One region of the Streptomyces sp. NPDC057950 genome, then DNA from elsewhere that is predicted to be linked to it. Evidence: predicted binding sites of a transcription regulator. Region 1 holds the regulator's gene; the other holds the start of a gene.
What was found. The regulator HrcA, encoded in region 1, represses chaperone genes, less so after heat shock. The targets are predictions, from matches to a motif close to TTNGCACTCNGNNNNNCNGAGTGCNAA.

Region 2: the regulator HrcA is predicted to act here: its motif matches at 5,039-5,065, upstream of groL (chaperonin GroEL).

What each region holds. Positions count from the first base shown of each region.
Region 1 is NZ_JBHVPP010000003.1:172,686-180,563, forward strand. It holds gene ACFVTC_RS07630 (DUF3097 domain-containing protein) at 1-99, opposite strand, end outside; gene ACFVTC_RS07635 (MBL fold metallo-hydrolase) at 145-882, opposite strand; gene hrcA (heat-inducible transcriptional repressor HrcA) at 1,075-2,091, shown strand; gene dnaJ (molecular chaperone DnaJ) at 2,092-3,228, shown strand; gene ACFVTC_RS07650 (nitronate monooxygenase) at 3,353-4,441, shown strand; gene ACFVTC_RS07655 (16S rRNA (uracil(1498)-N(3))-methyltransferase) at 4,438-5,187, shown strand; gene ACFVTC_RS07660 (VOC family protein) at 5,210-5,602, shown strand; gene ACFVTC_RS07665 (S41 family peptidase) at 5,689-7,878, shown strand, end outside.
Region 2 is NZ_JBHVPP010000019.1:74,149-82,026, reverse strand. It holds gene ACFVTC_RS28700 (trehalose-6-phosphate synthase) at 1-951, opposite strand, end outside; gene ACFVTC_RS28695 (glucosyl-3-phosphoglycerate synthase) at 1,078-2,022, opposite strand; SAM riboswitch class I at 2,190-2,346, shown strand; gene thrC (threonine synthase) at 2,364-3,701, shown strand; gene ACFVTC_RS28685 (MoaD/ThiS family protein) at 3,822-4,097, shown strand; gene ACFVTC_RS28680 (cold-shock protein) at 4,552-4,758, shown strand; gene groL (chaperonin GroEL) at 5,192-6,814, shown strand; gene ACFVTC_RS28670 (NADH:flavin oxidoreductase) at 7,012-7,878, shown strand, end outside.

The sequences.
Region 1 (7,878 bases):
ACCGGGTTCCTCGACCACCAGGCCCGGGTCCGCGGGGACCTCGGGCACCGGCTCGGGCTTCTTCCACGGCGGGGTGAGATCCGGAGAGTACTGGCGCATTCGGATGACGATAGGAGAACCGGCGGGGCGATGGCGGGGAGATCCCTACGACACGCCGAAACGTGTCGCCAGCGCGTCCCGCTGGGCCCGGACGAACGCCGCGTTCACCACGGCCCCGTGGCCGGGCACGTACACGGCCTCGTCGCCGCCCAGGGCGAGCAGCCGGTCCAGCGCGGCCGGCCAGCGGGAGGGGACGGCATCGGGACCGGCCTGGGGCTCACCCGACTCCTCCACCAGGTCCCCGCAGAAGACGACCTCCGGGGAGCCGGGCGCCCCGGTCACCAGGACCACCAGATCGTGCGCCGTGTGGCCGGGACCCACGTCCGCCAGCAGGGCCCGCACACCGCCGCCCAGGTCGAGCGTCCGCTCGCCCGACACGGAGTGCAGCGGGGGCACCAGGGCGCCCGCGGCCTCGGCGGCGTCACGCGGGTCCAGGCCGTGGCGTACGGCGTCCACGCGCAGTTCCTCGCCCTCGTGCGCGAGGACCGCGCCGAGGCCGGCCGCCCCGAACACCCGCGCGCCCGTGAACGCCGCCGCGCCGAAGACATGGTCGAAGTGCGGGTGGGTCAGTGCGAGGTGCGTCACGTCCCGGTCCGGGCCGAGGAGCCGTCGCGCCTCGGCGCGCAACCGTGCGCCCTCCCCGAGGCTCGCTCCCGCGTCGACCATGAGCGCCGAGCCCCCGCCCACCACCAGCCCGGCCGTGCAGTCCCAGCCCGCGAGCCGCCGCCGCCCCACGTGCGGGGCGAGCTCCTCCCACCCCGGCTCTTCCCAAGTCACCTTCATGCGGTGACGCTAGCCGGAGGGCGGACGCCGGTGAGACATCGCGGGACACGTCGGCATACGTGCACAAGATCGCGGGCCCGCCCTTGCCGGGGCCGTACCCACCGGCCGTACACTGAGCCGGGGAATGCTGGCACTCGCACGCGCTGAGTGCCAAGCGAGGCGACGAGGGACCGACATCTGGAGGTGTGCGCGATGCTGAGTGAACGCAGGCTCGAAGTGCTGCGCGCCATCGTCCAGGACTACGTCGGCACCGAGGAGCCGGTCGGTTCCAAGGCGCTGACGGAGCGGCACCGGCTGGGAGTCTCCCCGGCCACGGTCCGCAACGACATGGCCGCCCTGGAGGACGAGGGGTACATCGCCCAGCCTCACACCAGTGCCGGGCGCATCCCCACCGACAAGGGCTACCGGCTCTTCGTCGACAAGCTCGCCGGCGTCAAACCGATGACCGGGCCCGAGCGGCGCGCCATCCAGAACTTCCTGGGCGGCGCGGTCGACCTCGACGACGTCGTCGGGCGGACCGTGCGGCTGCTCGCGCAGCTGACGCGGCAGGTCGCCGTCGTGCAGTACCCGTCGCTGACCAGATCGACCGTGCGCCACGTGGAGCTGCTGTCCCTGGCGCCCGCCCGGCTGATGCTCGTCCTGATCACGGACACGGGGCGGGTCGAGCAGCGCATGATCGACTGTCCGGCGCCGTTCGGGGAGACGTCCGTGGCGGATCTGCGGGCCCGGCTCAACAGCCGGGTCGCGGGCCGCCGCTTCGCGGACGTCCCGCCGCTCGTCCAGGACCTGCCGGACGCCTTCGAGGCGGACGACCGGGGTACCGTCGCGACGGTGCTCTCCACCCTTCTGGAGACGCTCGTCGAGGAGACCGAGGAACGTCTGATGATCGGCGGCACCGCGAACCTGACCCGCTTCGGGCATGATTTTCCCCTCACGATCAGACCGGTGCTCGAAGCGCTGGAGGAACAGGTCGTGCTCCTCAAGTTGCTTGGGGAGGCGGGGGATTCGGGCATGACCGTACGGATCGGTCACGAGAACGCGTACGAGGGACTCAACTCCACGTCCGTGGTCTCCGTCGGCTACGGTTCGGGCGACGAGGCAGTAGCCAAACTCGGCGTGGTCGGACCGACCCGCATGGATTACCCGGGAACGATGGGAGCGGTACGAGCGGTGGCACGGTACGTCGGACAGATCCTGGCGGAGTCTTAAGTGGCCACGGACTACTACGCCGTGCTCGGCGTGCGCCGCGACGCGTCCCAGGACGAGATCAAGAAGGCTTTCCGGCGGCTCGCACGCGAGCTGCACCCGGACGTCAATCCCGATCCGAAGACGCAGGAGCGGTTCAAGGAGATCAACGCCGCGTACGAGGTGTTGTCGGACCCGCAGAAGAAGCAGGTCTACGACCTCGGCGGCGACCCGTTGTCCCAGGCGGGCGGCGCGGGCGCCGGTGGCTTCGGCGCCGGTGGCTTCGGCAACTTCTCGGACATCATGGACGCCTTCTTCGGCACGGCGTCGCAGCGGGGCCCCCGGTCGCGCACGCGGCGCGGCCAGGACGCCATGATCCGGCTCGAGATCGAGCTGGACGAGGCCGCCTTCGGCACGACGAAGGACATCCAGGTCGACACGGCCGTCGTGTGCGCCACCTGCAGCGGTGAAGGCGCCGCGCCGGGTACCTCCGCCCAGACCTGCGACATGTGCCGCGGACGCGGTGAGGTGTCCCAGGTCACGCGGTCGTTCCTGGGCCAGGTCATGACGTCCCGTCCGTGCCCGCAGTGCCAGGGGTTCGGCACCGTCGTGCCGACCCCGTGCCCGGAGTGCGCGGGTGACGGGCGGGTCCGGTCCCGGCGCACGCTCACGGTCAAGATCCCGGCGGGCGTCGACAACGGCACCCGGATCCAGCTCGCGGGCGAGGGCGAGGTCGGGCCCGGTGGCGGTCCCGCCGGCGACCTCTACGTCGAGATCCACGAACTGCCGCACTCGACCTTCCAGCGTCGCGGTGACGACCTGCACTGCACGGTCACCATCCCGATGACCGCGGCGTCGCTCGGCACCAAGGTGCCCCTCGAGACCCTCGACGGCCTCGAGGACGTCGACATCCGGCCCGGCACGCAGTCCGGGCAGTCGATCCCGCTGCACGGGCGCGGCGTCACGCATCTGCGCGGCGGCGGCCGGGGCGACCTCATCGTGCATGTCGAGGTCACCACGCCGACCAAGCTCGACGCCGAGCAGGAGCGCGTGCTCCGGGAGCTGGCGCAGCTGCGCGGCGAGGAGCGTCCGACCGGGCAGTTCCAGCCGGGCCAGCAGGGCCTTTTCTCCCGCCTGAAGGACGCGTTCAACGGCCGCTGACCCGGACGGCGACGGGCAGGGGCGGCGGGGACGGAAAAGGGCCGTGGACCGTCCGCCCCGGCGGCCCACGGCGGGCGGAAGGCCGGATTTCGGACTTGTTCGGAGGACGTGACAACATGCCGTCATGTCCTCCGCACTGACCGATCTCTTCCCTCACCCGATCGTGCAGGCCCCCATGGCGGGCGGCGTCTCCGTCCCGCACCTCGCGGCCGCCGTGTCCGAGGCCGGCGGGCTCGGGTTCCTCGCCGCCGGGTACAAGACCGCCGACGGCATGTACCAGGAGATCAAGCAGGTGCGCGGGCTGACGAGCCGGCCCTTCGGGGTCAACCTCTTCATGCCGCAGGCCGAGTACGCGGACCCGGCCACCGTCGAGGTGTACGCCCACCAGCTGGCCGGTGAGGCATCCTGGTACGAGACGGAGCTCGGCGATCCGGACAGCGGCCGCGACGACGGCTACGACGCCAAGCTCGCGGTCCTCCTCGACAACCCGGTGCCGGTGGTCTCCTTCCACTTCGGCTGTCCCACCCGTGACGTCCTGGACTCCTTCGCGCGGGTCGGCACCCTCACCATGATCACCGCGACCACGGCCGAGGAGGCCCTCGCGGTGGAGCGGGCGGGGGCCGCCGCGGTCGTCGTGCAGGGCGTGGAGGCCGGTGGTCACCAGGGCACCCACCGCGACAACCCGGAGACGGACGGCACGGGGATCGGGCTGCTCTCCCTGATCGCCCAGGTCCGCGAGACCGTGCGGATCCCGGTCGTCGCCGCAGGCGGCATCATGCGCGGCAGCCAGATCGCCGCGGCGCTCGCCGCGGGCGCGGACGCGGCGCAGCTCGGTACCGCGTTCCTCGCCACCCCGGAGTCCGGCGCGCACGCCGTGCACAAGCAGTCCCTGACCAACCCCCTGTTCGTCCGCACGGAGCTGACGCGCGCGTTCTCCGGCCGCCCCGCGCGCGGCCTGGTCAACCGCTTCATGCGGGAGCACGGGCCGTACGCGCCCGCCGCGTACCCCGACGTCCACCACCTCACCTCCCCGCTGCGCAAGGCGGCGGCCAGGGCGGGCGACGCGCAGGGCATGGCCCTGTGGGCGGGGCAGGGGCACCGGATGGCCCGTGAACTGTCCGCGGGACAGCTGGTGGAGGTGTTGCTCGCCGAGCTGGACGCGGCCAGGACAGCGTTGTCCCTGCCCGGCGGTGCGGGCGGTACGGAGCGATGACGGCACCGGTGTTCGTGGTCGACCACTTCGACGCGGACAGCGCGGGACGTTATGTCCTCGACGGTCCCGAGGGCCGGCACGCCGTCTCCGTGAAGCGGCTGCGGTCCGGCGAGGAGGTCGTCCTCACCGATGGTGCCGGGCGCTGGGCGCAGGGCACCGTCGTCGACGCCGAGGGCAAGGACCGGCTGACCGTCCGCATCGACTCCGTCGCCGAGGAACCTCCCCAGTCCCCTTGGATCACCGTCGTCCAGGCCCTGCCCAAGGGCGACCGGGGAGAGCTGGCCGTCGAGACCATGACCGAGACCGGGGTGGACGCGATCGTCCCCTGGGCCGCCTCGCGCTGCATCACCCAGTGGAGGGGCGACCGGGGTCTGAAGGCGCTCGCCAAGTGGCGGGCGACGGCGCGCGAGGCCGGCAAGCAGTCCCGCCGGGTGCGCTTCCCCGAGGTCGCGGACGCGGCGACGACCAAGCAGGTTGCCGCGCTTCTGGCCGGAGCGGACTTCGCGGCGGTGCTGCACGAGGACCGGGAGTACGGCAGTGAGCCGCTCGCCACGGCCGAACTGCCCTCGTCCGGAAGGATCGTTCTGGTCGTGGGACCCGAAGGGGGCGTCTCCCCCGAGGAGTTGGACCTTTTCGCGCAGGCGGGTGCGAAGGCGTACCGGCTGGGGCGTAGCGTGCTGCGTACGTCGACCGCAGGGACCGCGGCGACCGCGCTGCTGCTGGGGCGCACCGGCCGCTGGTCCTGAACGACCACCCACGGGGGATGTGTTGGAACTCGCCCAGGTACGGCTGCTCGTCGCCGACTTCCCGGCCTGTTACCGCTTCTACGCCGAAGTCCTCGGCCTCAAGCCCCAGTCGGGGGCGGCCCGGGGACCGTACGAGAAGTTCAGCGCCGCCACCGGCTCCGCGGGCATCGCCCTCCAGGACCGCGCCATGATGGCCCGGATCCTGGGTGAACTGGGCGATTCGGCGACGGGACACCGCTCCCTGGTCGTCCTGCGCGTCGACGACCTCGACGCCTACTGCGCCGGTGTCGTCGCGCGCGGCGGCGTCATCGCCCACGGCCCCGTTCCGATGACAGACCGCATGCGCGTGGCCCATCTCAAGGACCCGGAGGGCAACCTCGTGGAGCTCCAGGAGTGGCTGCTCCTGCGCAACTGAGGCGCACCCCCGCACCCGCCCCCACCCGCCGGGGCAAGTGATCCAAACCCCTTTCCGGGTGAGCTGTCGCTGCATAGGGTGATCGGGTGACTCAGTCTGCATCGTCCGTATCGTCCGGCTACCTCCGTTTCCCGCATCTGCGTGGCGATCTGGTCGCGTTCACCGCCGAGGACGACGTCTGGGTCGCTCCCCTCGACGGCGGCGGCCGTGCCTGGCGGGTCAGCGCCGACAACGTCCCGGTGAACCACCCACGCATCTCGCCCGACGGTGAGAGCGTCGCCTGGACCTCCACCCGGGACGGCGCGCCCGAGGTGCACGTGGCCCCGCTGGCCGGCGGAGCGGCCGGACGGCTCACGTACTGGGGCGATCCGCGGACCCAGGTGCGCGGCTGGACCCCGGAAGGCCATGTGCTCGCCCTCAGTGCCCAGGGCCAGGCGAGCCTGCGGCGCAGCTGGGCGCGGGCCGTCCCGCTCGACGGCGGTCCCGCCACCACCCTTCCGTACGGGCCGGTCGGCGACGTCGCGTACGGCGGGCCGGGCGTGCTGCTCCTGTCCGCCCCGATGGGACGCGAGGCCGCCTGGTGGAAGCGGTACCGCGGCGGCACGGCGGGCAAGCTGTGGATCGACCGCGAGGGCGACGGCGAGTTCGTACGCCTGCACGCGGAGCTGGACGGGAACCTCGAATACCCCGTGTGGGCAGGGGAGCGGCTCGCGTTCCTGTCCGACCACGAAGGGGTGGGGGCCCTCTACTCGTCCCTCGCCGACGGCTCCGACCTGCGCCGCCACACGCCCCTCGAAGGTTTTTACGCCCGGCACGCGGCGACCGACGGCACCCGGGTCGTCTACGCGTCCGCCGGTGAACTGTGGCTGCTCGACGACCTGGACGGCGCCGAGCCGCGAAGGCTCGACATCCGGCTCGGCGGACAGCGCGTCGACCAGCAGCCGCACCCCGTCAGCGCGTCCCACTGGTTCTCGGCCGCCGCGCCCGACCACACCGGACGCGGCAGCGCGGTCTCCGTGCGCGGCTCCGTCCACTGGATCACCCACCGCTCGGGTCCTGCCCGCGCGCTCGCCACCCGGCCCGGCGTGCGCGCCCGGCTGCCGCGCACCTTCCGGGTGGACGGCGAGGAGCACGTCGTGTGGGTGACCGACGCGGCGGGCGACGACGCGCTGGAGTTCGCGCCGGCGACCGGGACCGTCCCCGGAGCGACCCCGCGCCGGCTCGCCGCCGGGCAGCTCGGCCGCGTCCTCGGGCTCGCGATGGCACCCGACGGCAGCCGCGCCGCCGTCGCCTCGCACGACGGACGGGTGCTGCTCGTCGAGCGGGAGACCGGCGAGGTGCGCGAGGTCGACCGCAGCACCGACGGGGACGTCAGCGGGCTGGTCTTCTCGCCGGACTCGGCCTGGCTCGGCTGGTCGCACCCCGGCCCGCGGCCGCTGCGCCAGCTGAAACTGGCGAACACCGCGGACCTGTCGGTCACCGAGGCGACGCCGCTGCGCTTCCGTGACTACGCGCCCGCGTTCACCCTCGACGGCAAGCACCTCGCCTTCCTCTCCGCGCGCTCCTTCGACCCGGTCTACGACGAACACGTCTTCGACCTGGCGTTCGTGGAGGGATCCCGCCCTTACCTGATCACGCTGGCCGCGACCACCCCGTCCCCCTTCGGACCGCAGCGGCACGGCCGTGCCTTCGAGGCCCCCGAGGGCCGCGGGGCCGAGACGCCCGACAGCGAGGGCACCCCCGCGACCCGGATCGACCTCGAAGGACTCGGCGACCGGATCGTCCCGTTCCCCGTCGAGGCGGCCCGCTATTCGACGCTGCGGGCCGCCAAGGACGGCCTGCTGTGGCTGCGCCATCCGGTCCGCGGTGTGCTCGGCGCCTCCCGCGCCACCCCGGACGACCCGGACCCGAAGACCGAGCTGGAGCGGTACGACCTGGCCCAGCACCGCATCGAGCATCTCGCCGCGGACGCCGACCACTTCGCCGTCACCGGCGACGGCAAGCGGGTCCTGCTGTGGACCGACGGCAAGCTCAAGCTCGTCCCCAGCGACCGGCGCGCCTCGAACGACGACGGGAGCGACACCAACATCACCGTCGACCTCTCGCGGATCCGTCAGACGGTCGACCCGGCCGCCGAGTGGCGCCAGATGTACGACGAGACGGGCCGACTCATGCGGGACAACTTCTGGCGGCCCGATCTGGGCGGGGCCGATTGGGCGGACGTACTCGGCCGCTACCGCCCGCTGCTCGACCGGATCGCCACCCACGACGACCTG
Region 2 (7,878 bases), on a different contig from region 1:
GTAGGCGAAGGCCACGTGGACCACCCGCTCGCGCCACTCCGGCCGGTCCTCCAGGAGCTGCCGGTACGCCAGCAGGCCCCGCACGATGTTCTTCGACAGCTCGGTGCGGTCGACCCGCACGATCGCCCTGCGGGCGCGGCCGTCGGGGCCCTCGCCGATCTGCTCGCGCAGCGCGTCCATCCGCTCGGCGACGTCCGCCTCGTGGGAGCGCCCGCGCAGGAAGTCCGCGTCCGCGCCGAGCCCGTGCACGCCGACCCGGGTGTCGCCGAGCCCGCCGACGAGCGCCTCGCAGCAGGCGGTGAACGCGTTCGCCCAGCGGTGCGTCAGGAAGCCCAGCCGGTCAGCGCCGAGCATGCCGCGCAGCACCTGTTCGGCGATGTCGTCGGGCAGCATGCGGAAGTAGTCGACGGGCGCCCACGGGGTGTGGGAGAAGTGGCCGATGCGCAGATCGGGGCGGAGTTCGCGGAGCATGCCCGGGACCAGGGTCAGGTGGTAGTCCTGCACGATCACCACGGCGCCCTCGGCCGCCTCGTCCGCCAGGGCTCGGGCGAACGCGCGGTTGAACTCCTCGTACGACGACCACTGGCGCCGGAACTCCTGGTCGAAGACCGGCTCCAGCGGCGTCTGGTACAGCATGTGGTGGACGAACCACAGCACCGAGTTCGCGATGCCGTTGTACGCGTCCGCGTGCACAGCGGCGTCGATGTCCAGCATCCGCACACCGTCCTCGCCGACCCCGCGCCGGACGGCCTCGCGGTCGCCCTCGCCGAGCGCCGAGCACACCCACAGGGCTCCCGCGTCCGGACCGATCGCGGAGAGGCCCGAGACCAGCCCGCCCCCGCCGCGCCGGGCCTGGAGCGAGCCGTCCTCGCGCACCTCGTAGGAGACCGGGCCGCGGTTGGACGCGACGAGGATCCGGTGGGCGCCGTGCGGTGAAGCCGTTGAAGCCATGCCTCGAAACCTAGCCCGGCACCGAAACGCTCAAACGTTCCCGTCGGCCGGATGCGACGAAAGACACGGACCGCGGGGCGGTGGGGCCGGTGGCGCCGTCCCTCACCCCCTCACCAGGGACGCGGTTCACGCGGCCCTGCGTTTGACGTACTCGGAGATTTCGGCCATCGGGGGGCGTTCCTCCGTGTCCACCGAGTACGTGCGCGGCTCGAAACCGTCCTCGCCCCGCTCGAACTGGGTGAGGGACGGCCGGATGAGGTGACCGCGGGCCAGCCGGAGCTGCGCCGTGCGGTAGATCGCGGCGGACATCCGGCCCAGCGCCTGCCCGTCCTGGTGGCGGTGCTTGCGCTCGCCCACGTCGACCTGGGCGAGCGCGTCGAGGCCCACCAGGTGCAGGGCGTCGACGAGCATGCCCAGTTCGACGCCGTACCCGACGGGGAAGGGGAGCTGTTCGAGCAGCGAGCGGCGGGCCGCGTACTCACCGCCGAGCGGCTGGACGAACCCGGCCAGCTGCGGCCAGTGCATGTTCAGCAGCGGGCGGGCCATGAGTTCCGTGACGCGGCCGCCCTGCCCCGCGGCGCCGGCCAGCGGACGGTCGTACATCCCCTTGACGAGGTCCACGCCCGGCTCGGTGAGCAGCGGGCCCACGATCCCGGAGACGAAGTCCGACGAGAAATCCCTCAGGTCCGCGTCGATGAAACAGACGATGTCCCCGCTCGTCACCAGGAGCGACCGCCACAGGACCTCGCCCTTGCCGGGCACGGCCGGGATACGGGGCAATATCTCGTCCCGGTGCACGACCCGCGCGCCCGCCGCGGCCGCCACCTCCGAGGTGCGGTCGGTCGAGCCCGAGTCGACGACGACGATCTCGTCGACGAGGGACACCCGGCGCATCAGGTCCTCGCGGATGACGGCGACGATCTCGCCGACCGTCTCCTGCTCGTTCAGCGCGGGCAGCACGACGCTCACGGTGGAGCCCGACGCGCGCTTGGCGGACATGATTCCGTGGAGCGGGCGATCGGACACGGACCAGGAGCGCGTACTCAGCCAGCGCTCGACTTCCTTCAGCACAGTCTGCGGCTCCTCACTGTCTGATCACCCGATGTCTCACGGTGTGACCCATCTCGCGGTTCGGACGACTATCTCAACTGTCCTGGCCTTCGGTTACAGTCTTGAACAACGCGGATGACCATCGCATGTCGTAGATCATCCCGGACAGCAGACCAACAACCGAATACCGCTCATCCAGAGGGGCAGAGGGATACGGCCCGATGAAGCCCCGGCAACCCTCCAGCCGGTCTCGTACCGATCATCGCCGATCGCGTCGCGGGGCTCCCGGCTCGGGAAGGTGCCAAATCCGTCTCACGGCGAAGTGCGTCGTGAGGAAGATGAGGAGAAAGGGCCTCGCCTCCATGGCTGCGCAGACTGTCGCAAGCACTCCGGACGCCGCGACCTCAGCGAACCCGTCCGCTTCCACCGTTTCCTCCGCTTCCGCCGGCTCCGTCGATCTGGGTCCCGCCGCGGCGCTCTCCTGCCGCGAGTGCGGCCACCGCGTGCCGCTCGGCCCGGTCTTCGCCTGCGAGGAGTGTTTCGGACCGCTCGAGATCGCCTACGACTTCTCGGCCTACGACACCGAAGAGCTCCGGGCGCGCATCGAGGCGGGCCCCGCGAACATCTGGCGTTACGCGCCGCTGCTCCCCGTCCCGGCCGACGTCGCCGACAAGCCGAACATCAACCCGGGCTGGACCAGGCTCGTCAAGGCCGACAACCTCGCCCGCGAGCTCGGCGTCGACCCCGGCAGGCTCTTCGTCAAGGACGACTCCGGCAACCCGACGCACTCCTTCAAGGACCGCGTCGTCGCCCAGGCCATCGAGGCCGCCCGTGCCTTCGGCTTCACCACCCTCTCCTGCTCCTCGACCGGCAACCTCGCCGGCGCGGTGGGTGCCGCCGCCGCCCGCGCCGGCTTCCGCTCCTGCGTGTTCATCCCGCACGACCTGGAGCAGGGCAAGGTCGTCATGGCCGCCGTCTACGGCGGAGAGCTCGTCGGCATCGAGGGCAACTACGACGACGTGAACCGCTTCTGCTCCGAGCTGATCGGCGACCCGGCCGGTGAGGGCTGGGGCTTCGTCAACGTCAACCTGCGGCCGTACTACGCGGAGGGGTCCAAGACCCTCGCGTACGAGATCTGTGAGCAGCTCGGCTGGCGGCTGCCCGACCAGCTCGTCGTGCCGATCGCCTCCGGTTCCCAGCTGACCAAGGTCGACAAGGGGCTGCAGGAGCTGATCAAGCTCGGCCTCGTCGAGGACAAGCCCTACAAGATCTTCGGCGCGCAGGCCGAGGGCTGCTCACCGGTGTCCGTCGCCTACAAGGCCGGCCACGACGTCGTCCGGCCCCAGAAGCCGAACACCATCGCCAAGTCGCTGGCCATCGGCAACCCCGCCGACGGCCCGTACGTGCTGGACATCGCGCGGCGGACGGGCGGGGCGGTGGAGGACGTGAACGACGAGCAGGTGGTCGACGCGATCAAGCTGCTGGCGCGTACCGAGGGCATCTTCGCCGAGACGGCCGGCGGTGTGACGGTGGGTGTGGCCAAGAAACTGATCGAGAACGGGCTGCTCGACCCGACGCTCACCACGGTCGTGCTGAACACCGGTGACGGCCTCAAGACGCTGGACGCGGTGGCCGGCACGGGGCTGACCGCGACCATCCGTCCCAGCCTGGACTCCTTCCGCGAGGCCGGCCTCGCGTAGCCGCCCGGCCGGGGAGGCCGTTCCCCGGCCGCGGGCCCGCGGGGGCCGGCCGCGCGGTTCCGCGCGCCCCCGCCGGGCCGCTTCCAGCCGTACGCCACCATCCGACCGGGAGGTCACCGCATGAGCGTCAACGTCCGCATCCCCACCATCCTGCGCACCTACACCGGTGGCCGGTCCGAGGTGACCGCCGAGGGAGGGACCCTCGGCGAGGTGATCTCCGACCTGGAGAAGAACCACTCGGGCATCGCCGCGCGCGTGCTGGACGACGAGGGCAAGCTGCGCCGGTTCGTCAACGTGTACGTCAACGACGACGACGTCCGCTTCGAGCAGGGCCTGGAGACGGCGACGCCGGACGGCGCGGGCGTGTCGATCATCCCGGCCGTCGCCGGAGGCTGACGGGCGATTACCCACAGTGAGATCATTACCGTGGGTAATGCCAATCACCGAGAGTTCATCGAATTGCCCCCTCCGCGAGAGAAGCGGAGGGGGCAATTCTGTATGGTTGAGCGGGGTAGAGTTGGGGAACACGCCGCCTTATCCATGCCGGGTGCATATGAGTGCACGTCCCGCCTGCGATAAGAAGTGGCCAAAGTGCTCGGCTCTTTTGAGCCTTATGCGGCCTTTATGGGGCCCGAGTTGCCCTGAATCCTCGCGAAGTCTCCCTATATTCCCGATCGGGCCTGCCCAGAATTCTCGTCCGATTGACCTGTTGCAGACGGCAGTTGGGCAGATACATTCAGCCGCGGTCGACGCGTTCCGGCGCACACCCCCAATCCGTTGGGGGGTGGAGGTCTGACCCGGGCCCGCGAAGTGCGGTCCTGTGCAAGGGCCAGTAATAGGGGAGTTAGGCATGGCTCAGGGCACCGTCAAGTGGTTCAACGCGGAGAAGGGGTACGGCTTCATCGCGGTCGACGGTGGTGCGGATGTTTTCGTCCACTACAGCGCGATTCAGATGGACGGCTACCGCACCCTGGAAGAGGGTCAGCGGGTCGATTTCGAGATCTCGCAGGGCCAGAAGGGGCCGCAGGCGGACATGGTCCGGCTCGCGACCGGCTGAAGCACGCGCCGACTGACTGTTCGACGTGACGAAGGGCTCGTACCCCGCTGGGGTGCGAGCCCTTCGGTATGTCCGCGACCGTCCGAGGGTCCGGCCGTGGACCGTCCGGGTGCCGGCCGCGAACCTGCGGGGACTCCGTCCCGGGTGCCTCCCCGGGCGTCTCCGTGACCTCGCGGGGGCGGTCGCGGGCCCCCTTCGGAGGGCGGTCGTGCCGCCCCTGTTCACCTGGGGATCCTCCCGAGTCGCTTGCACTCGGCAGGGGCGAGTGCTAATCATTGCGTTAGCACTCTGAAGGTGAGAGTGATAACGAAGGACCGGGTCGGTGAGGCCCGCAGGCCAGGTGGTGCAAGGAACCACGGGGCAGGCAGGCCGTCCGTCGCGGGCGCCAGCGCGGTCCGGAGCAATCCACCCCAGTCCGGGAGGACCACTTCACATGGCCAAGATCATCGCGTTCGACGAGGAGGCACGGCGCGGTCTCGAGCGCGGGATGAACCAGCTCGCCGACGCCGTCAAGGTCACCCTTGGCCCCAAGGGCCGCAACGTCGTCCTCGAGAAGAAGTGGGGCGCCCCCACGATCACCAACGATGGTGTTTCCATCGCCAAGGAGATCGAGCTCGAGGACCCGTACGAGAAGATCGGCGCCGAGCTGGTCAAGGAAGTCGCCAAGAAGACGGACGACGTCGCCGGCGACGGTACGACCACTGCGACCGTGCTCGCCCAGGCGCTCGTCCGTGAGGGCCTGCGCAACGTGGCCGCCGGTGCCAACCCGATGGCCCTCAAGCGCGGTATCGAGAAGGCCGTCGAGGCCGTCTCCGGTGCCCTGCTCGAGCAGGCCAAGGATGTCGAGACCAAGGAGCAGATCGCTTCCACGGCCTCCATCTCCGCCGCCGACACCCAGATCGGCGAGCTCATCGCCGAGGCGATGGACAAGGTCGGCAAGGAAGGCGTCATCACCGTCGAGGAGTCCCAGACCTTCGGTCTGGAGCTGGAGCTCACCGAGGGTATGCGCTTCGACAAGGGCTACATCTCGGCGTACTTCGCCACCGACATGGAGCGGATGGAGGCGTCGCTCGACGACCCGTACATCCTCATCGCCAACTCCAAGATCGGCAACGTCAAGGACCTGCTCCCGCTCCTGGAGAAGGTCATGCAGTCGGGCAAGCCGCTGCTGATCATCGCCGAGGACGTCGAGGGCGAGGCCCTGTCGACCCTGGTCGTCAACAAGATCCGTGGCACCTTCAAGTCCGTCGCCGTCAAGGCCCCGGGCTTCGGTGACCGCCGCAAGGCCATGCTCGGCGACATCGCCATCCTCACGGGTGGCGAGGTCATCTCCGAGGAGGTCGGCCTCAAGCTGGAGAACGCCGGGATCGACCTGCTCGGTCGCGCCCGCAAGGTCGTCATCACCAAGGACGAGACCACGATCGTCGACGGCTCCGGCTCCGCCGACCAGGTCGCCGGCCGCGTGAACCAGATCCGTGCCGAGATCGAGAACTCGGACTCGGACTACGACCGCGAGAAGCTCCAGGAGCGCCTGGCGAAGCTGGCCGGCGGCGTGGCCGTCATCAAGGCCGGTGCCGCCACCGAGGTCGAGCTCAAGGAGCGCAAGCACCGCATCGAGGACGCCGTTCGCAACGCGAAGGCGGCCGTCGAGGAGGGCATCGTCGCCGGTGGTGGCGTGGCCCTGCTCCAGGCTTCCTCGGTCTTCGAGAAGCTCGAGCTGACGGGTGACGAGGCGACCGGCGCCAACGCCGTGAAGCTCGCCCTGGAGGCCCCGCTCAAGCAGATCGCCGTCAACGGTGGTCTCGAGGGTGGCGTCATCGTCGAGAAGGTGCGCAACCTGCCCGTCGGTCACGGCCTCAACGCCGCGACCGGTGAGTACGTCGACATGATCGCCGAAGGCATCATCGACCCGGCGAAGGTCACGCGCTCTGCCCTGCAGAACGCCGCCTCCATCGCCGCGCTGTTCCTCACCACCGAGGCCGTCATCGCCGACAAGCCGGAGAAGGCCTCCGCGGCCGCTCCGGGCGGCATGCCGGGCGGTGACATGGACTTCTGATCCGCCTCCGGCTGATCACTGTCCTGACGTTCCGAGGGCGGTACCCCTTCTCGCAAGGGGTGCCGCCCTCGGGCGTGTCCGGGGTCACACAAGGAGTCGGAGAGCACCGGAATGCCGCGCCGGACCCGGCGGTTGAGGTGTCGGGCGGTTGATGCGCATGCACATACCGAGGGGAATGCCCGTCAGTCGTCCGCCCGATGACCGACCGACCTCTCCGAGGAGTCCCGTACGTGACTGCCAACGCCGCCTCCCGTGCAGCCGAGATCCTGTCCCGCCCCGTCTCCCTGAACGGCCTGACCGTCCCGAACCGGATCGTGATGGCACCGATGACCCGGCAGTTCTCGCCGGGCGGTGTCCCGGGCGAGGACGTCGTCGGGTACTACGCCCGCCGTGCCGCCGCGGGCGTCGGTCTCATCGTCACCGAGGGCACCTACGTGGGCCACGAGTCGGCCGGCCAGAGCGACCGCGTCCCGCGCTTCCACGGCGAGGAGCAGCTCGCGGGCTGGACGAAGGTCGCGGACGCGGTGCACGCGGCGGGCGGCACGATCGTGCCCCAGCTGTGGCACATCGGCATGGTGCGTGAGGCCGGTCAGCCGCCGTTCGCCGACGCCCCGGCGGTCGGCCCGTCCGGTCTGACCAACGAGGGCGCCGAGGTCACCGGCAAGGCCATGACCCAGCAGGACCTGGACGACGTCATCGAGGCGTTCGCGAAGGCGGCCGCCGACGCCGAGCGCATCGGCTTCGACGGCGTCGAGCTGCACGGCGCCCACGGGTACCTGCTCGACCAGTTCCTGTGGTCGGGCACCAACCGCCGCACCGACGCGTACGGCGGCGACCCCGTGGCCCGGGCCAGGTTCTCGGCGGAGATCGCAGCCGCGGTCCGCGCCGCGGTCTCGCCGGACTTCCCGGTCATATTCCGCTACTCGCAGTGGAAGCAGCAGGCGTACGACGCACGGCTCGCCGAGACCCCGGAGGAGCTGGAGGCGATCCTGGCCCCGCTGGCCGAGGCCGGCGTGGACGTCTTCCACGCCTCCACCCGCCGCTACTGGCTCCCCGAGTTCGAC